DNA from 3 places in the Hydrogenophaga sp. PAMC20947 genome. Region 3 is predicted to be linked to each of the others. Evidence: predicted binding sites of a transcription regulator. Region 3 holds the regulator's gene; each other region holds the start of a gene.
The links. Region 3 encodes FNR, which switches genes on or off when oxygen is low (the NO sensors DNR and NnrR bind a similar motif). Its sites were predicted from a motif close to TTGATNNNNATCAA; they were not measured.
Positions count from the first base shown of each region.

Region 1: E5678_RS12135 (DUF3149 domain-containing protein) is a predicted target of FNR. The motif match lies at 5,556-5,569, and genes of this name have one in related genera.
Region 2: E5678_RS11050 (FeoA family protein) is a predicted target of FNR. The motif match lies at 5,201-5,214, and genes of this name have one in related genera.

Region 1 covers NZ_CP039252.1:2,693,603-2,700,506, reverse strand. Annotated here, with positions in the region: gene E5678_RS12180 (lipopolysaccharide assembly protein LapA domain-containing protein) at 1-165, opposite strand, end outside; gene hisI (phosphoribosyl-AMP cyclohydrolase) at 283-684, shown strand; gene E5678_RS12170 (phosphoribosyl-ATP diphosphatase) at 684-1,067, shown strand; gene E5678_RS12165 (hypothetical protein) at 1,093-1,491, shown strand; gene E5678_RS12160 (histidine triad nucleotide-binding protein) at 1,568-1,930, shown strand; gene tatA (Sec-independent protein translocase subunit TatA) at 2,046-2,291, shown strand; gene E5678_RS12150 (twin-arginine translocase TatA/TatE family subunit) at 2,384-2,875, shown strand; gene tatC (twin-arginine translocase subunit TatC) at 2,875-3,681, shown strand; gene E5678_RS12140 (Do family serine endopeptidase) at 4,021-5,172, opposite strand; gene E5678_RS12135 (DUF3149 domain-containing protein) at 5,629-5,778, shown strand; gene E5678_RS12130 (Nif3-like dinuclear metal center hexameric protein) at 5,919-6,695, shown strand; partial or broken gene pdxA (4-hydroxythreonine-4-phosphate dehydrogenase PdxA) at 6,736-6,904, shown strand, end outside.
Region 2 covers NZ_CP039252.1:2,457,471-2,464,374, forward strand. Annotated here, with positions in the region: gene E5678_RS11025 (ABC transporter ATP-binding protein) at 1-554, opposite strand, end outside; gene E5678_RS11030 (branched-chain amino acid ABC transporter permease) at 547-1,572, opposite strand; gene E5678_RS11035 (branched-chain amino acid ABC transporter permease) at 1,577-2,440, opposite strand; gene E5678_RS11040 (FeoB-associated Cys-rich membrane protein) at 2,860-2,994, opposite strand; gene E5678_RS11045 (ferrous iron transporter B) at 2,996-4,888, opposite strand; gene E5678_RS11050 (FeoA family protein) at 4,885-5,127, opposite strand; gene E5678_RS11055 (HPP family protein) at 5,303-6,421, shown strand; gene E5678_RS11060 (hypothetical protein) at 6,541-6,904, opposite strand, start outside.
Region 3 covers NZ_CP039252.1:684,470-691,373, forward strand. Annotated here, with positions in the region: gene ccoG (cytochrome c oxidase accessory protein CcoG) at 1-1,049, shown strand, start outside; gene E5678_RS03150 (FixH family protein) at 1,084-1,371, shown strand; gene E5678_RS22560 (hypothetical protein) at 1,419-1,718, shown strand; gene fnr (fumarate/nitrate reduction transcriptional regulator Fnr) at 1,799-2,518, opposite strand; gene hemN (oxygen-independent coproporphyrinogen III oxidase) at 2,676-4,079, shown strand; gene E5678_RS03170 (sulfite exporter TauE/SafE family protein) at 4,134-4,805, shown strand; gene E5678_RS03175 (DMT family transporter) at 4,812-5,708, opposite strand; gene aceA (isocitrate lyase) at 6,099-6,904, shown strand, end outside.

The DNA of each region.
Region 1 (6,904 bases), 2.0 Mb from region 3:
TGTGACGGCGACCACCATGCCGAGCATCACCAAGCCCAGTGGTGCCTGAATCTGGGCCACGCCGAGATTGAGGTCGGTGTTTTGCATGACGGCATCAAAGTTCAGGGCCACGAACCCTGCAATCAACAGGATCAGCGCAATCAAAAGCAAAGTTCGGAACCGCATAGCGCCCTCCTCAGGCTGTGACCACGTTCAGCGCAGTGCTGTTGGGCCGTGAAGATTCAAGTAGTGTGCCTGATCGTAACGCCATTCCAGCTGATCCCGATGCCGCCTGCATGGTAGATTCCATGCATGAATTGGCTAGACGATGTGAAATGGGATGCGCAAGGCTTGGTGCCTGTGATTGCGCAAGAGGCCGACACGGGTGACGTGTTGATGTTCGCCTGGATGAACCGTGAGGCGCTGCAGAAAACGGCCGAGTTGAAGCGTGCCGTGTATTTCAGCCGCTCGCGCGCCAAATTGTGGTTCAAAGGGGAAGAATCCGGCCACATTCAAACGGTTCACGATATTCGGCTGGATTGCGATAACGACGTGGTGCTGCTCAAAGTGACTCAACTCGGGCACAAGCCCGGCATTGCTTGCCATACCGGGCGCCACAGCTGCTTTTACCAGCGCTATGACGATGGCCAATGGCAAACCGCAGAGCCTGTACTCAAAGCTCCTGAAACCATCTACAAAACGTGATGTCTCCTCCCATGTCCACCCACGACGACCTGGCCCGTTTGGCCGCCTTGATCGAAAGCCGAAAACCAGAAAACGGTGGAAACCCGGAGAAGAGCTATGTCGCTCGCTTGCTCCACAAAGGGCCAGACGCTTTCCTCAAAAAGGTGGGCGAGGAAGCGACAGAAGTGGTGATGGCTGCCAAAGACTGTGACCATGGCGGCGATGTCCAGACGCTGGTCAACGAAGTGGCCGACCTGTGGTTCCACTCCATGATCGCCTTGGCCCACTACGGTCGATCTCCAGCAGATGTGGTCGCTGAACTCACCCGGCGGGAGGGTTTGAGCGGGCTGGAGGAGAAGGCATTGCGCAAGGCCCAAGCCCGCGATGCCTCAGAGCCGTCATGAATTCGTTATCCCAAGGAGCGCTCCAGTGACCGAAAAAACAGACGTTGCGGACCAATCGATACGGGCGCAAGAGCAGGCCGAATCCCTCAAGACCGTTGGCTGGATCAGCTATTTGCTTCACCTTATCGTGGCGGTTGCGGCCGTGATCCCTGGCGCACAGGTTGGCGCAGGACTGTTGATCATCGCGCTCATAATCGATCTGGTGAAAAAATCCGACGCCGAGGGGACCTGGCAGGAGAGCCATTTCTCGTGGCGCATCCGCACCGTGCTCTGGGCGGGCGTGCTCTATCTGGTGACTCTGCCTTTGTGGATCATTTTTCTGTTGCCAGGCATGGTCGCCTGGGCCATTATTTCCATCTGGTTCCTCTATCGCATTGTCAAAGGCATGGTTCGCATGAACGCGAGCCGGGCCATGCCCGAATAAGGGCATTTGACAAGAATTCCCTCACCGGTCCCAACTGAGAGAAAGTTGAGCACGTGTTACCACCCCTTAAACCGCCATGAGTGCAAACGACCCCAACTGCATTTTTTGCAAGATCGTCACCGGTCAGATACCGTCCAAAAAAGTCTATGAAGACGAAGAGCTTTTTGTTTTTCACGATATTCAGCCTTGGGCGCCCGTCCATTTCTTGATCGTCCCCAAGCAGCACATTCCCTCCTTGGCGCAGCTCACGTCTGAGCATGAGCGCCTCATGGGCCGCATGATGGTGCTGGCCCCGCGGTTGGCGGCCGAGCAAGGCTGCAATCCCTATCCCGAGGGCGGATTCCGGGTAGTTTGCAACACAGGAGTTGAAGGTGGGCAGGAAGTGCATCACCTGCACGTCCATGTCATGGGCGGTCCTCGGCCTTGGCTGCGGGGTTGATCCCGGAAGACCCCTCACCATTTTTGTCTCTGGCTGTTCTGGAGTGAACTCTTGCCGGGGCTTAGAATCCCATGGTCAGCGTCCAAGCGCTTTGTTTCCTTTCTGGAGTTGAATCATGGGTTCCTTTTCAATCTGGCACTGGCTGATCGTGCTGCTGATCGTGGTGATGGTGTTTGGCACCAAAAAACTGAAAAACATCGGTGCTGACCTCGGCGGCGCCGTCAAGGGCTTCAAGGACGGCATCAAAGATGGCGAGCAGGGCGGCGCTGAGTCGGCTGCGGCTCCAGCGGCCAAAGTGACGCAGGACAGCACACGCGCCACAAAAGACACCATCGACGTCGAAGCCAAGAACAAGAGCTGAGATCCCTTGCCTGCGGGGCTTCAGGCCACCGCGGCTAACGGTTCTTGGGCACACAGGCTCAGGGACTCCCTTGACATCAGGACAGCTGACACATGATTGATCTGGGCATCTCCAAACTTGCCCTCATCGGAGCGGTGGCCCTCATTGTGATCGGCCCCGAAAAGCTTCCGCGCGTGGCCCGGACAGTGGGGGCGTTGCTGGGCAAAGCGCAACGCTACGTGGCCGACGTGAAAGCAGAGGTCAACCGATCTATGGATCTGGAAGAGCTCAAGCGCATGAAGGATTCGGTGGAGGGGGCGGCGCGCGATGTGCAAGGCTCCATGCAGTCCACGGCCAACGATTTCGAGAAATCCTGGTCAGAAGCGACGGCTGGACTGGAGGGGCTTGATTACGGTTCCGATTCGATGGGCGGTATCGGGAGCGATGGCTACCCGGTTTACACCCGCCCCAAAAAGAACTGGCGCATCAAGCAAAAGGCAATGCCCCAGTGGTACAAAGCCCGCACAGGTGTGCGAACCCGTACCCAGTCAGGAGCGGCTCGTGTGGCGCGCTTCCGCCCCCGTACTTTTTCCTCAACGCGTTGATGACCGATACCTCAAATTCCAACGACGAGCTGGCCGGTACCGAACAGCCTTTTGTCCAGCACCTGATGGAGTTGCGCAACCGGCTGATGCTGGGGCTGGCAGGTTTGGGTTTGTGCATGGCGGCGCTGGCCTTCTGGCCAGGCCCCAGCGGTCTGATCGACTGGATTGCTGTTCCGATTCGGGCCCACATGCCACCGGATGCCAAACTGATCGCTGTGGGTGTTTTTACACCCTTCTTCATTCCATTGAAAGTCTTGGGGATGACTGCCTTGGTGATGTCGTTGCCGTGGTGGATGTACCAGATCTGGGCTTTCGTTGCACCAGGGCTTTACGGCCACGAAAAGCGTTTTGCCATTCCGCTGATTGTGTTGGGCAGCTTGCTGGCCTACACAGGCATTGCATTTGTCCAGTTCTTTGTGCTGGACAAGATGTTTGGCTTCATTCAACAGTTCACGCCAAAGAGTGTGGCGGCAACCCCCGACATCGCTTCGTACGTAGAGGCGATCCTGTCGCTTTATCTGGCTTTCGGCCTGGCATTCCAGGTCCCGATTGTGGTGGTGTTGCTCGTTAAGATGAACATGGTCTCGGTGCAGAAGCTCAAGGAGTTTCGAGGCTATTTCATTGTGGTTGCCTTCGTGATTTCAGCGGTGGTGACGCCACCCGATGTGATCTCCCAGCTTGCTTTGGCCGTGCCCATGTGCCTGTTGTATGAGCTGGGCATCTGGGGCTCACGGTGGTTCGTCACCAACTCGGCCAAACCAGACTCCGAAGAAGCTTCGCCAGAGTCTGATGAGTCTTCTTCTTAAGGCAGTCTCGAAGGTTGATCGTGGGGTCGAACCAGCCGGGGGATGGATCCGGACCTTGGGTGGCGTCGATTCAAAGGATCCCGGCAAGCGAGATTGATGTTAGTGCCCGCTGGCTCCAGGCTGGTTTCGGCAGAGGTTCCGCAAGCAAGGGTGTTCAGATTTGTTGGATCCTATGAGGCGCCGCCTGGGGCGAGGCGGTAGGCAGGTGTTCCGTGAGCACATTCCGGTCGTTCAGTCCCACTTGACGGGTCTTTGCGCGGTTCACGCGGTGGCGGCCAACAACGTCGGTGAATTGCGGACCCAATCAATGACCTGACGCGGAGGCGTCAGGGTAGGGCGTCAGCGTTGTTGTTCCTGCAATCGTGGCCGCGTGCGTTTGCCGGGCGTCACTTCGATGGTCTCTTTGCCGTCTTTGCGCACCACATCCAGCTGGGCGGCCGTGCCTGGTTTCAATGCGGCGACAGCCGATAGCAGCTGGGCCACATTGCTCACGGAGCGACCCGCCACCTGGGTGATCACGTCACCCGGGCGAATACCGGCTTTTGCGGCAGGGCCGTTTTGTAGCACGCCTGTGATGATCACGCCCACATTTGTGCTCAGGCCAAAGCTCTCAGCCAGCTCGGGGGAAAGGTCCTGGGGCTCAACGCCGATCCAGCCGCGCGTGACCTGTCCGTCGCGCACAATCGCCTCCAGCACGTTCTTGGCCGTGGAGGTTGGAATGGCAAACCCGATGCCCATGGAGCCCCCGGATCGGGAGTAAATGGCCGTGTTGATGCCCATCAGGCGGCCACCCGTATCAACCAGGGCTCCGCCCGAATTGCCGGGGTTGATCGCGGCGTCTGTCTGGATGAAATTTTCGAACGTGTTGATGCCCAGTTGGGTGCGTCCGAGCGCGCTGACAATGCCGCTGGTGACCGTTTGCCCGACGCCAAACGGGTTACCGATGGCCAGAACCTGGTCGCCAATGGCCAGGCCGTCGGAATCGCCAAGGGTGATCACAGGCAACTCCTTCAGGTCGACCTTCAGGATCGCCAAATCGGTCTCGGGATCTGTGCCGATCACTTGAGCCGCACTTTTCCGGCCGTCGTTCAGGAGGACCTCGATTTGATCGGCCTCTTCAATCACGTGGTTGTTTGTGAGGATGTAGCCGGCTGGGCTGACGATCACGCCAGATCCCAAGCCCGCTTGGGGCTGGGATTGGCCTTGTTCTCCGAAAAAGAATCGCGACCACGGATCGTTCGCCAACGGACCGGTTTCTGGAGCCTTGCTGGTGTTGATGCTGACCACGGCGGGCGATGCAATGCGCGCCGCCGCGCTGAAGCCCTGGGTCCCACCGCCGGATGCAACGGGTTCGTTTGACTCGAAAACGGGCACCACAGATGCCACGATCGGCTTGCGGTTGAGCCACTCGGGCTTGAGCGTTGCGATGACGAAAAACGCCGCCAGCAAGACCGTTACAGATTGGGAAAAAACCAGCCAGAGTCGTTTCATGGGGTGTTCAGGGTCCAGTGCACATAGGCAGCGCCGACCTGAATGCAGATCAGCGCTAGCGAGGATATTGTCCTGCAAATGCAGATCAGGTAAGCGCTGCATTCTCCCGCGACGCGCTTTCAGGTTCAAAATGCGGTGCACTGGCGGGCCTTCGTGGCGCATCGTGTACCGCTGGCACACACAAACCAACAGGCGTTTCAGGCGCCTGTTCTGAACCGAGCCCTTGTAGGTTGTGGTTGTTCGGTCAATCTGTATTGTTGCAAAACCGGATCAGTCGGCCGGTCTGACCCTGGAATTCGCGCCTGGCCTCTCATCCCAAAAAAGCTGCGCTGTGCACAGCTTGGGTCATGCGGAGCTTCCCGGAGCATGGGATTTTGGGTGGTTTGACCCAAGTCAAGGCGTTCAATCGCTGCTTCGGTTGCAATGGATGCATTATCAGAAAGCATGGAGAACACTATGAAAGCGATCGTCGACCTTTTTTCTACCGATTACGGCTTGTTCAGCATTTCAGGCATCGTATTCATGATCGGCATGGCGATCTGGTTTTACCGGTTCTTCACCCGGAAGATGGAGGAGGCTGAGCAAGCCCAGAAGGCCATGCATTGAATGAGTTTCGGCAACACTTTTTCCTCAGGTGCTTGTGTCGCCTGCTCAAAGTTGTTGAGCAGGATGGCTGTCAGAATGCAAAGTCCAACCAACTGGCCCCGTTGAGGCCGTTGGCATAGTTTCCATTGTGTCGTTCCGCCATGAATTCACCAGAATCTTCTGTTTCCCGTGATGTACTCCTGAGTGCCTTTGACGACCTGCTGCAGCCCGCAGCGTTCAAAGACTATGGGCCCAATGGGCTGCAGGTTGAGGGTAAGAAGGAGATCCGCAGCGTGGTTTCGGGTGTCACGGCGAGTTTGGCACTGATCGATGCAGCGATCGAGGTCGGAGCTGACGCACTGTTTGTGCACCATGGATTGTTCTGGCGCGGGCAGGATGGGCGGGTCACAGGGTGGATGAAGCAGCGCCTGGCTCGGTTGTTGGCGCACGAAATCAATCTGTTTGCCTACCACTTGCCACTGGACGCCCATCTCACCCTGGGCAACAACGCACAACTGGCGCGCCACCTGGGAATTCACTGGGTGGGTGCTGAGCCGGTTCGCTTTGGTGAGCAGTCCTTGGGCTTTCTTGGTGTGCGCGCCGAACGTTCTGCGGCAACGCTTGCCCTTTGGGTTGAACAGCAGTTGGGACGCCCAGTAACGCTGATTGCCCCGAACGATCAACCTATTGAGCGGGTTGCGCTGTGTACCGGGGGCGCCCAAGGCTACTTTGAAGCGGCCATTGCAGCCGGCGCCGAGGTGTTCATCACTGGTGAAATCTCTGAGCCCCAAGCGCATTACGCTCGGGAATGTGGTGTGGCCTACATCGCTTGCGGCCACCACGCCTCGGAACGCTATGGGGCACCCGCAGTGGCTGCACACGTGGCAAGTCAGCTGGGCATTGCCCACCAGTTCATTGATATTCCCAACCCGGCATGAGGTCGTGATGCTGGCTGAACCATCTTCTGTACCGGAGTCGATGCGCCCTTTGGTGATCAGCATGGGAGATCCCGCCGGGATTGGGCCTGAGATCATCGCCAAGGCTTTGACCGAGCGCCCCGCGTTGAAGCATGCGGTGGTGATTGCCGGGAATCTGGCGACGCTAGAGACCGCTGCCCTGTTAGTGGCCAAAGCTGGGGGCAGCGAAC
Region 2 (6,904 bases), 1.8 Mb from region 3:
GTTTCGTCGGGGTTCACACCGCCAGCAGGCTCGTCGAGCAGCAGCAACTTGGGCGCGGTGGACAGGGCCAGCGCAAAGGCCACGCGCTTGCGTTCTTCCTGCGTTATATCGCCGGCCACTCGGTTTTCCAGGTGGGCCAGGCCCACGAAGTCGAGCGCTTCACGCGCTTTCTCCCGGCACACGCGCTCTTCTTCTTTCAGCCGCGCCGAGCCGAACAGCACATCGATCAAGCCCGATCGCGTGCGCAAACGGTGGCCCACGATCAAGTTGTCCAGCACGGAGGCCGTGTCAAACAACGTGGTCGACTGAAAGGTGCGCGCAATGCCCAGACGCGCCACTTCATCGGTGCGCAGCGTGGTGATATCGCGCCCCTCAAAGGTGATCGTTCCTTCGCTGGGCTTGTGCACGCCGCTGATGAGGTTGAAGAAAGTGGTTTTGCCAGCGCCGTTCGGACCGATGATGGCGTTGATCTTGCCCTTCTCGATGCTGGTGCTGACGCTGTTGACGGCGGTGTTGCCGCCAAAGCGTTTGGTCAGGTGTTCGATCTCAAGCACGTGTCGACTCCTCTTGACCAGCGTCAGTTTTCGTTTGTTGCAACTTGGCCTTGTGTTGTGCCACATCAGCGGCCGAGGCCTGCCGGGCACGCCACGCCACCCAGGTGCCCACGATGCCGTTGGGCACGAAGATCACCAGGAAGATCAGCACCGGGCCAAAGATCAGGAAGCGGAATTCCTGCAGGAACTGCAGATACTGCGTGGCCCAGGGCACCATCAACGCGCCCAGCAATGGGCCCAAAACGGTGCCCAGCCCGCCAATGATCATGTACATGGTCATGTCGAATGCGTGTTCGGCGCCGGCGAGATCGGGCCCCAGAAAACGCACGAATCCCGCATACAAGGCGCCGGCCAGACCGGCGTACAACACAGACAACGAAAACGCGATGAGCTTGTTGCGCATGAGGTTGACCCCCAGTGCTTCGGCCAGATCGTCACCGTTGCGAATCGCCATGAATGTGCGGCCCATCAGCGAATCCACGATGCGGCGCATGAACCACACACCCACCACCAGGAAGAAAAACACCAGGTAGTAGAGCGACCGGGGCGTGTCGAAGGTGAGCGGGCCGATGGCCGTGGGCGCCGGAATCCCCATGATGCCCACCGTGCCGTGTGTGAGGCTTTCCCATTTTTCGATCACCAGAAACATGATGGTGCCGACACACAGGGTAAAGATGGAGAAGTAGTGCCCACGCAAGCGCAGCGACACAAAGCCGAGCGGCAAGCCGATCAGCACCGTGACAACGCCGGCGAGAACAAAAGCCAGCCAGAAAGAGACTTCGTAGTCCACGGTCAGGATGCCCAGCGTGTAGGCGCCAACGGCCATGAAGCCGGCGTGGGCCAGATTGAACTGCCCGGTGTAGCCGGTGATCAGGTTCAGGCCCAGGGTGGCGATCGCGAAGATGTAAGCGGTGGACATCACCGTCAGGTGGTAGTCGTTGCCCGCCATCCAGGGGAACAGCAGGCCGGCCAGCAGCAGCAGCCCCCACCCCAATTTACCTTCCAGGAGTTTCATCATGGTTTCAGCGTGCTCCGTTGGTGAATAGGCCTTGTGGGCGCAGCGAAAGAATCACCACCAGCAACGCGAACGACATGATGTCTTTGTAGTCGGTGGAGATGTAATAGGCACCAAACGATTCGGCAAAACCGATGATCAGCCCGCCAACAATGGCACCGGGCACGCTGCCCATGCCGCCCAGAATGATGATCACAAAAGCCTTGGTGATCACCAGGTGGCCCATGGCCGGGTAGACGAGGTTGATGGGCGCATACAGCGTGGCAGCCACGGCCGCCAACGCGCCCGAGATACCGAAGGTGAGCATGGCAACCCGGTTGGCATCAATGCCCACCAGCGAGGCACCATCGCGGCTTTGCGCCATGGCCACGATGGTGGAGCCCGCCACGGTGCGGGTGAGGAACAGCTGCAAGACCGCCATCAGCGTGAACGCCCCGGCGATGATCATCAGGCGCTGCACCGGCGCGGTGACGCCGGCAATTTCGACAATGCCGCTGAAGGGCGTGGGCATGCGCAGGAAGTCGGCGCCCCACAGCGCTTGCGCACCGGCTTCAAGGAACAGCAGCAGACCAATGGCCGCGATCATCGGGTGAAGACCCGTGTGGTTGCCCAGGGGGCGGAACACCAGCCGCTCGGACAGGGCCCCGATCACGGCCACCACCCCAGCCGACCCGATCATGGCGATCCAGTAGTTCACTTCCCAGCCCGTCATGAGCTTGAGCGCCACAAAAGCGCCCACCATGTAGAAGGCCCCATGGGCAAAATTGGGCACGTGCAAGATGCCGTAGACCAGGGTCAGCCCCAGTGCAACCAGGCTGTAAATGCCGCCCAGCGTCAGGCCGTTGAGCACCTGTTGAAGAAAAATGTCCACTGTGATTGCGCCTCTGGATGGGTTGCAAAAAGAGCCTGTGCCCCACCAAGCAAATCGCTTGATTTCGAGACTATAGACTGCACAGTGGAATCCACAACAACGGGTTAACCCTCAAGTTGATTCCTTCGGGACACCGAAGCAATACCCCTGTTGACAACCTCAGTTACCTTGCGGTTTGGATAAGAATCACCCCACTGAAACCGGCTCACGGTTCACATGGCACCCATGATTCAGGCGCATCGGGTACTGCTGTGCAAAACAGCAGATTGATGGGTTGACGCAGCGGGCGAGCCCGTTTTCGCCAACAGGCTGCGCGAAAACGGCGGCGCCGCTCCACCTCGGGCGGGTGTTTTGATGGGTGGCAACGTGAGGGTCCCCCGTTCGTCCGTCCGTCAAACGGATCGACCCGCGCGAACAGGTCAGTTGTCGCTGCCGCAGTTGCCGCAGTTACCGCAGGCAGGTCCTTTGCCCTTGGCCGAGCGCCAATACTTGCGCACCACAAAGGCCAACGCCAGCCCGACCAAGGCCAGCACGGCCACCAGATCAAAGTTCATTTCAGAAACCTCCCAGATTCAATGCGAGTCGGTAAGTCACCCACGACGCCGCGTAGGCCAAGCCAAACAGGAACGCCGCCATGCCGACCGGCATGGCCCACCCGCCCATTTCCTTGCGCACCACGGCCAACGTGGCCAGGCACTGCGGTGCAAACACAAACCAGATCAACAGCGACAGGCCGGTGGCCAAAGACCAATCCTGCGCAATCAGTGGACCGAGCGCGGCGCCCACCTCATCGCCCGTTTGCGACAAGGCGTAAACCGTGCCGAGCGCGGCCACCATGACCTCGCGCGCGGCCAGCCCCGGGATCAGCGCCACCACAATCTGCCAATTGAATCCGATGGGGGCAAAAAAGCCTGCCAGCGCCTGCCCGATGCGGCCGGCAAAGCTGTATTCGATGGGGCTTCCTGCGAAGCTCACAGGCGCTTGCGGAAAGGTGGAGAGAAACCACAAGATCACGGTCAGCGACAGGATGATGCCGCCCACATTGCGCAGGAAGATGCTGGCGCGCTGCCACAGGCCAATGGCCAGGTCTTTCACGCGTGGCAGGTGGTAGTCGGGCAACTCCATCATCAGTTGCACCGGCTCGCCGGCACCCCGCCACAGTTTGAGCACCCAGGCCACGGCAATGGCGGAAACAATGCCCAGCACATACAGGCCAAACATCACCAACCCCGGCAGGTTCATGCCGAGAACTGTTTTGGCCGGTATGAAAGCACCGATCAGCAAGGTGTAAACCGGCAAACGGGCCGAACAGGTCATGAGCGGCGCAATGAACACCGTGACCCACTTGGTGCGCCGGTCTGAGATTGTGCGCGCGGCCATGATGCCGGGAATGGCGCAGGCAAAGCTGGAGAGCAGCGGGATGAACGCGCGCCCGGACAAACCCAGGCTGCCCATCAACCGGTCGAGCAAGAGCGCGGCGCGCGGCAGATAACCCGACTCTTCCATCACCAGAATGAAGAAAAACAGAATCAGGATCTGGGGCAGAAAGATCACCACCCCGCCCACACCCGCGATCACCCCGTCGATCAGCAGGCTCTTGAGCAAGCCCGCTGGCAACCATGCGTCTACCCCCTCGCCGACCCAGCTGGTCACACTTTCGATCAGGCCCATGGGCCATGCTGCCCAGGCAAACACTGCCTGAAAGATCAGGAACAACAAGACCAGCAACACCAGCACACCCGTGAGCGGCTGCAGCAGCAAAGTGTCCAGACGGCGCGACCACTCGTGGGCCGACATGGGCTGGTCCTGGCCTGCAGCCTGTAACCAGCTTTGAGCCTGGGCATCGTCGGCCCTGACCACCTCGGCGCTGTGCTGCGCCACTGGGGTTTCGGGCCGCGTTTGCGACCAGATGTCTGCACGGTCCAGCAGTTGCCGCAGCGCGTCCGTGCCCTGCGCAGAAATGCCGGTCACTTCCACCACGGGAACACCCAGAGCAGCCTGAAAACGTGCCGCATCGAGATCACGGCCCTGGGCTCGCACACGGTCCATCATGTTGATCAAGACCACCATCGGCACACCCAGGCGCTTCAGCGCGGCCACCAGACGCAAGCCGCGGCGCAAACGCGTGGCGTCCAGCACCACGGCGGTGAGGTCTGGCGCTTTCTCGCGCAGGCTCTGGCCCAGCACCATCTCGCAGGCCACGGTCTCGTCCTGGCTGCTGGCATTGAGGCTGTAGGTGCCCGGCAAATCGATCACCGTGACCGAACGGCCTGCAGCGGTCTTCATCAGACCGCGCTTGAGCTCTACCGTGACACCGGCGTAGTTGGCCACCTTTTGCTGGCTGCCCGTCAGGCGGTTGAACAGCGCGGTTTTGCCGCAGTTGGGGTTGCCCAGCAAGGCTAGCCGCCGCTGGGCCAGCCCGCTGGTATCGATGGTGGCGGCGCTCATGCTGCGCTCAAGCTGCCCAGCATTTCGGTGTGCGCGTGCACTTCAATCTGACTGGCCTCATCGGGCCGCAGGCCAAACACCGCATCCCCCACCTGCACCACCAGCGCCCCGGTCTTGAACCAGCTGCGCTGCAGCACACACACGTTTTCCAGCGGCAAGAATCCCAGCTCCAGCAGGCGGGGGTGGTGGGCGCTGTTGACCGATATGCGGTGCCATTGGCGCACAGGGGCTTGATTCAAGTTACGAGGCGTCATACGACCAGTCTGCAAATGCGAATGATTTACATTGTAAGAAACCAATCCTTAAGGTTGTTTGATCTGCATCAAATCCCTCCAAATAGCCGGGGCCAAGCGCCCGCTGGGTTGCGCTGATAACATGCGCCCAATCGCCCCAAAAAGGTGCACATCGCCCACCATGCCCATCGCCCACTTCGCCAACTGGCTGCGCTCGTTCTACCCCGCTCCGCTCACCGCCGGCCCACGCGATCTCTGGCTGGGCAGCCTGGGCGCGGGACTGGGCCTCTTGATCACCGAATGGATCAGCCACCAGGCCCTGGGTTCGGCCAACCCCTGGTTCATCGCGCCCATGGGGGCCTCGGCCGTGTTGCTGTTTGCCGTGCCGGCCAGTCCGTTGGCGCAGCCATGGTCCATCGTCGGCGGCAACGTGATTGCCGCAGCGGTGGGCATCACCTGCGTGCAATGGCTGGGCAGCAGTGGCCCCGTCGCAGCCTTGGCGGCCGCGGTCGCCATTGCCCTGATGTTCGCGTTGCGCTGCCTGCACCCGCCCGGCGGCGCTGTCGCCCTCACCGCCGTTTTGGGTGGCCCAGCAATTCACGATCTAGGCTACAGCTTTGTGTTGTGGCCAGTGGCCGCTGATTCGGTTTTGATGTTGTTGCTGGCGCTGTTGTTCAACAACCTCGCAGGCCGGCGCTACCCCCACCACGGAAGCGCCCGCGCCAGGCCCCACGACACCCGCGACCGCTTGCCCACCCAGCGTGCAGGCCCGACGGCCGAAGACCTTGATGCAGCGCTGGCCTCTTTCGGCGAAATGCTGGACATCGACCGGGATGACCTGGAAGACCTGGTGATGCGCACCCAACTCGCCACACGCCAGCGGCAGTGGCAAGCCGTGCGCTGCACCGACATCATGTCCCATGATGTGATCACAGTGAGCCCGACCGATTCGGTGGACGAAGCCTGGCGGCTGCTGGCGCACCACAAGGTCAAGGCCTTGCCCGTGGCCGCGCCCGACGGGCCGCTGGTGGGCATCGTCTCGCTGCACGATTTTTTCATCGGCCAGAGCGCACCCATACCCAATCAGTTGCCACGCATGAGCACAGCCCGCCGGGTCGAAGACATCATGACGCGCCGCGTTCGCTCAGCCCGCCCCGAGCAGTCCATCGCAGCGCTGGTGAAAGGCTTTTCCGATGGCGGCTTGCACCACATGCCGGTGGTCAATGCCGACAATGAGGTGGTCGGCATGGTGACGCAGTCGGATCTGATCGCGGCGCTCTTCATGCGCAGCCCGACCTGATACGGGTATGCCATCAAATCGATAACGGTGTTGCTTCGCCTCGCCGTGATACGGCACTGTCTGCGGCTTCGCGCCCAGGGCCTGTAAACACATTGATTGCAAGCCCGCACGGCGCCACCTCACCAGCGCGCCTGCACCCTGTCTTCTTCGCGCACGGCCGGCCCCGCTTTGGCCAGCGCCATCCAGACATGAAACGGGAGCTGCGCCACAGCCCTTCGCGGCGCTTCCCGCGCCACCTTGAGCACATCGCCTTCCACCAGCATCACGCCACATTCAACCGGCACTTCGTCGGGCGCCCCAACGGATCGCCCCTTGGCGTCTTGCCCCAGCACATACCAACAGGCGCCCGCCATGCCCAGGTAGGCCGCCCGTTTGGCGGGCTTCTTCAAATCGCCCAGCAAGTCGGCACGGCTCACCTTGATCTCGTGCACCACCGGTTCCGCATAGGCCTCCACCGAAGTGCGGCGGATCGAAAACACATCG
Region 3 (6,904 bases):
TTCTCTGGATAGAGAAAAAGGTTGAAGGCGATCGTTCGGCGCGCTTGCGGCTGGACAAGGCCGCATTCTCGGGTGAAAAGCTCGGCAAGAAGTGGCTTAAACACGCTTTGTGGATCTCGTTTGCCTTGTGGACAGGGTTTACCTTTGTTGGGTATTTCACCCCCATTCAGGAGCTCGCGGCGTTGTCTCTTGCGGCGTCGCTGGGCCCTTGGCAAATCTTCTGGGTGTTTTTCTACGGCTTTGCGACCTATGGCAACGCGGGTTTCATGCGCGAGCAGGTCTGCAAGTACATGTGCCCCTATGCGCGCTTCCAAAGTGCGATGTTCGACAAAGACACCATGATCGTCACCTACGACGAGGCGCGTGGAGAGCCCCGTGGGCCGCGGTCCAAGAAGGCCGACCCCAAAGCGCTCAACCTCGGCTCTTGCGTCGATTGCACTTTGTGCGTTCAGGTCTGCCCCACGGGTATCGACATTCGCAATGGCCTGCAATACGAGTGCATCGGCTGCGGCGCCTGCATTGACGTGTGTGACGAGGTGATGGAGAAGGTGGGTTATGCCAAGGGGCTGATCAAATACTCCACACAGAACGGCATGGCCAATGGGTGGTCTACCGCCCAAATGATCAAACGCGGCCTGCGCCCTCGGGTGTTGGTCTACACAGCTATCCTGATGGCGATCACCGCAGCCGTGATGGTGAGCCTGTATTTGCGCACGCCATTGAAAGTCGACGTGATCAGGGATCGCGGTGCGCTGGCACGCATGGTGGATCAAGGGCGCATTGAAAACGTGTTCCGCCTGCAGGTCATGAATGCCACGGAGTCGCCTCAGACCTATGTGATCACGGTTTCTGGTTTGGACGGCGTAACGATTGCGTCCGAGTCCGAAATCACAGTGTTGCCCACCGAGGTTCGATCCGCCGTGCTGCGGGTTCAGATTCCACCGAACTCGGCAAAAACGGGGTCGCACACCATCCATTTTGATGTCCGCTCTACCGGCAAGGATGTGTCTCAAGTCTCCGAAAAGGCGGCCTTCCTTGTGCCCCGTTGAAATGCAACCTATGTCCTATGTCCAGGAGAACCCCATGACCTCGAACTCAACCGATCCTGTGCCTCCCGTTGCTTGGTGGAGTGTTCCCCACATGTGGATGGTGGTGGGTGGCCCGGTGGTGGTTGTGATCGCAGCCATTGCAACGGCTGTGATTGCGGTGAAGTACCAAGATCCGGTCCTGAACAAGAACGACTATGAACGCGACCTGAAAGCGGCCCATGCCCTTGAGGGCAAAGCGCGCGAGGCGGCTTTGTTCAACATGATGCCCGCTGGCCAGGCGCGCAATCACGCCACCACCCAGGTCGCACCGCCCGCAAATTGAATACGCTGCACAGACATTGCTCTGACAGCAATACAGGAGAGTGACCCATGAAGGCAAAGCGTTGGATGTGGATCATGTGGCCCGCTTTTTTGATGGCCGCGGTGTTGGAGATGTTGGTCTTTGCCTTTGTGGATCCCAGCGAGATGCATTGGCAAGGACAAAGCCTCAGCCTTTCGCGTGAAGCCATCTACACAGGGGCATTTTTCATCTTTTGGATGGCTACGATGCTCTCCAGCGCCTTGACAACTTTGTTGGCGATGTCGCCGTTTGAGGTCAACCGTTGCCCGGTCCCTGAGCAGGATCGCCCGCGTGAATGTGCGAAGAATGCTACCTGTGATCGAGCTTGATCTTCTCGATAAAAAAATGCCCCCTGCGGGAAATTCTGCAGGGGGCTTTTCTTTTTGGCGGAGCGGTTCGATTCGGTGCTTTATCCGCAGGTCTGCGGATTCACAATGCGCCGCAATCCGTCGGTGTCCTTGATGTGAACGTAGCGCTGCTTGACCTCAATGATGCCATCTTCAACAAACTTCGAAAAGGTTCGGCTCACGGTTTCCAGCTTCATGCCCAGATAGCTGCCGATCTCCTCGCGTGTCATGCGCAGGATCAGTTCGGACTGTGAGAACCCGCGCGCGTGCAAGCGCTGCACCAAATTGAGCAGGAAGGCTGCGAGCCGCTCTTCCGCACGCATGCTGCCCAGCAGCAGCATCACGCCATGGTCGCGCACAATCTCGCGGCTCATGATTTTGTGCATGTGATGCTGCAGGGTGGTGAATTCGCGCGAGAGCTCTTCGATCTGGTCAAAAGGCATCACGCAAACTTCAGCGTCTTCCAGGGCAACCGCGTCGCAGGAATGAAGGTCGTTCACGATGCCGTCCAGCCCGAGAATTTCCCCCGTCATCTGAAAACCCGTCACCTGGTCGCGCCCATCCGCCGTGGTCACACAAGTCTTGAAAAAGCCAGAACGCACGGCGTACAGGGATGTGAATTTTTCACCCGTGCTGAACAAGGCCGTGCCGCGCTTGATGCGGCGGCGAGAAGAGATGACGTTGTCCATCTTGTCCATCTCCTCTGGATTCAGGCCCATAGGCAGGCACAGCTCACGGAGATTGCAGTTTGAGCAGGCGACTTTGATGCTTTGAACGTCCATATTTTTCCCCGGGTAATCACTGGGGACTTTACAGCACCGCCAGTGCATCAGGCCATAAACGCCGGGAAACACTGGATTTCTCTTGCGGGCAGCTTTTCGGGGCATACCTAGGCTTGACAAAGATCAAAGGGCGCCCTGGCGTCTTGGGGCACATTCAATGCTCAGTATTGGAGAAAAGTCAGTGAGCCACACGATCCCCGACGAACTGCTAAAGCGGTTCGATATCCCAGGTCCCCGTTACACCTCTTACCCCACAGCCGACCGCTTTATAGAGGCTTTTGGTGAGGCGGATTACATCCAGGCGCTGGAACAACGCCGGGCAGGTTCCATGGCGTTGCCCTTGAGCCTGTATGTGCACATTCCGTTCTGCGAGTCGGTCTGTTATTACTGCGCCTGCAACAAGGTCATCACCAAACACCACGAGCGCGCGGCCGAGTACCTTCGCTACCTGTCCCGAGAGGTGGAGCTGCAGGTTGAGCACTTCGGCAAAGGGCACAACGTTTCGCAGCTGCACCTGGGTGGCGGCACCCCAACCTTCCTCTCCGACGAGGAGCTGGAAGACCTGATGACCATGATCCGCCGCAATTTCACCCTGGTACCAGGAGGGGAATACTCGATCGAAGTTGATCCGCGCACGGTGACCGATCAGCGCCTGCAAACGCTGGCGCGCCTCGGGTTCAACCGGCTCAGCTTCGGGGTGCAGGATTTTGATCCGGCGGTTCAGAAGGCGGTGCACCGTGTGCAGCCCGCTGAGCAGGTGTTTGCGCTGGTGGCCGCGGCCCGAAAAATCGGCTTCGAGTCGATCAACGTGGATCTCATTTACGGCTTGCCTTTGCAAACCCCCGAGTCGTTCGCGCGCACGCTGATCCAGATCAACGAGTTGCGCCCTGATCGCATTGCGCTGTACGCCTATGCGCATCTCCCGACCCGTTTCAAACCCCAGCGGCGCATCGTGGCCGCTGAGCTTCCCAGCCCCGGTGACAAACTGTCGATGTTGTCCGCTTCACTTGATGCGCTGATCGAGGGCGGCTATGTGTATGTGGGTATGGACCACTTCGCGCTGCCCACCGACGCGCTGGCCGTGGCCAAACGCCAAGGGCGCTTGCACCGCAATTTTCAGGGGTACAGCACACAGCCCGATTGCGATCTGATCGCCCTCGGCGTTTCGGCCATCGGGCGCATCGGTGCCACCTACAGCCAAAATGCCAAAACGCTGGACGAGTACTACGACGCCCTGAATCAGGGTCGACTGCCCATCGTGCGCGGGCTGGCCTTGTCCCGTGACGATCTGCTGCGCCGGGCGGTGATCATGTCCATCATGTGCCAGGGAGAACTCGACTTCGAGTCGATTGAGCTCGGACACCTCATCAAGGTCAAGGCGTACTTTGCGCGAGAGCTCGAAGTGCTGGCCGACATGCAGGCCCATGGACTGGTCGAGGTTCACGACAGCAGTGTGAAGGTCACCGCCGCTGGCTGGTATCTGGTGCGGGCCATTGCCATGGTGTTCGACAAAAACCTCCAGGTCGATCTGGACCGGGCCCGTTTTTCCAAGATCATTTGAGTGGGTTTGTCGTTTCAGCCTCTGCGGCCACTGCGCAATGGGTAGAGTAGGGCCATGCAAACATCAATGGCCGTGACGGCCCTGTTCATGGGTTTGGTGGGCGGGCCGCATTGTGTGGCCATGTGCGGTGCTGCCTGTGCGGGCATCGGGCGTGCGGCTGGGGTGCACAGCACCAGGGCCTTGTGGTCTTTTCAGCTGAGCCGCATGGTCGGCTATGCCCTGCTGGGGGCTTTCGCGGCCGGAACCGTGCAAGGGCTGGCCCTGTTGGGCACGCAAACCATCACCATCCGTCCTTTGTGGACCATGTTCCATGCCGCCGCGTTTTTGCTGGGTGTTGTCCTGATCTGGCGGGCGCGCCAACCCGCGTGGATTGAAACCCTGGGGCAGGGCGTGTGGCGCAAGGCGCGACCCGCCTTGAACCGTTTGGGGGGGAAAGCGCCCTTCATCTTGGGCGGTGCATGGGCACTCATGCCCTGCGGCTTGCTTTATTCGGCACTGCTGGTGGCGTCACTGTCAGCCAATGCTTGGGAAGGCGCCCTCATCATGGCGCTTTTTTGCCTCGGCACATCGGTTTCGTTGACAGCGGCGCCGTGGCTTTTGTTGCGCTTGCGCGGCGCAGCGTCGGGCTCTTGGGCGATTCGCCTGGCGGGCCTGGCATTGGCCGCAACCTCGGGATGGGCGCTCTGGATGGGTCTGACCAATCCGACGGGGCTGTTTTGCCTGTAGTCGCGATCAGATGAGAGGGCCGACCCCGGTTGGCTTGCGGCCAGGCAAGGTTGCCAGCACCAGACCAAACAGGGCAATGCCAAACGCAAGCAGTTGCATGGTGGTGAGTTGCTCGCCCATGAAGAGCACGCCGATGGCGGCCGCGCTCAAGGGCAGCATCACGGTGAACACCCCTGCGCGAGACGCCGGCACGACCTTGAGTCCCGTCATCCAGAGCCACACGGTCCACATGCTCGCGGCCAGACCGTAGAACACCAGCAAGGTCCAGATGTTGAGCGGGACGGCTGAAAAATCGTAGTGCCAGGCGACCCACAAACCCATGGGTGTGACCAGCGCAAACCCCCACAGGTTGATGATGGCCGAAATGCGCTTGGGCCCCAGGCCTTCGGTGAGGAGCTTGCCGATCACCACGTACGAAGCCTCACAAACCACGGCAGCAAAAATCAACAAATTGCCCCACACCGAGAGCGGCACACCGATGAAGTGTGCTTCGGCGTTGGCTTGTCCTGCGCCCTCAGGCTTTTGCAGGGAGAACAGGCCAATGCCCACAGCCGCACAGGCGATGGCGCCGAGGGTGCGCAAGTCAATGCGTTCTTTGAGGAAGATCCGGCTGAGCACGGCCACCACGGCCGGTATGGAAGACATCACCACGCCAGCGGCCACCGCCGTCGTGAGGCTCACGCCAAACAGCATGCAGATGGAAAACAGGAAATTGCCGAGAAACGACTCGAGAAACAGCAGACCCTTGGTTCGCCGGGACATGGCCGGCTCTTTGGGCGGCTTGCGCAGCCAGCGCCACATGGCCAGTCCCCCGATGCCAAACCTGAGCCAGGCGAGCAGAAACACGGGGAACACCACAACCAGCGGTTTGGACAGAGCGACATAGCTGCCGACCAAAGACATGCTGAGCGCCAAACAGACATAGGCCTGCCAAGGTTTTGGGGTGAACGACGAATGGGGCATATGGGAGGCGATCATGCCTCAAGGGCAGGGGCCCGCTCGCACATGAACTGCCCTGTCGTTGAGCAACTGTTGATTTCACATGGCGGATGTATCGGTGTATATCGTGAAAGCATGCGATGCTGCAACGCATCATATTTTCTCAATGCAGGAAATCGAATGTCACATAGAGAAATGCAGTAGATATCCCTTTGATTTTATTAAAGAAAATTTTTGTCTTATATAAGACATAAGAGCTTCCTAAAGTCTTCTATAAGACTTAAACTTGTTCCATCGGCGCTTCTTCAGCTTGTTGCCGTCCTGTTTCTTATCAACTTCATGGAGAGTCCCAAAATGCCTCAATCCCTCAACGAACAACTGAGCCGCCAGCAGCAAATCGAAGCGCTGGAAAAAGACTGGGCCACCAACCCACGCTGGAAGGGTGTGAAGCGCGGTTACACCGCAGCCGACGTCGTGCGCCTGCGCGGCAGCATGAACATTGAGCACACCCTCGCCAAGCGCGGCGCAGAAAAGCTGTGGGACAAGATCAACGGCAGTTCCAAAAAAGGCTATGTGAACGCATTCGGTGCGATCAGCGCCGGTCAAGCCATGCAGCAGGCCAAAGCAGGCCTGGAAGCGGTGTATCTCTCGGGCTGGCAGGTCGCCGCCGATGGCAACTCCAGCGAAACCATGTACCCCGACCAGTCGCTGTACGCCTACGACTCGGTGCCCACCATGGTTCGCCGCATCAACAACACGTTCAAGCGCGCTGATGAAATCCAGTGGGGCCGTGGCGTCGAGCCAGGTTCGAAAGAGTTCATCGACTACTTCCTGCCCATCGTGGCCGATGCTGAGGCCGGTTTCGGCGGCGTGCTCAACGCTTTCGAGTTGATGAAGAACATGATCACGGCAGGCGCTGCCGGTGTTCACTTCGAAGACCAGCTGGCCGCAGTGAAGAAGTGCGGTCACATGGGTGGCAAGGTGCTGGTGCCAACCCGTGAAGCCTGCGAAAAGCTGATCTCTGCGCGCTTTGCCGCCGACGTCATGGGTGTGTCCACCATCGTGCTGGCCCGCACCGATGCAGAAGCAGCCAACCTCATCACCAGCGACCACGATGCCAACGACAAGCCATTCCTGACCGGTGAGCGCACGCCTGAAGG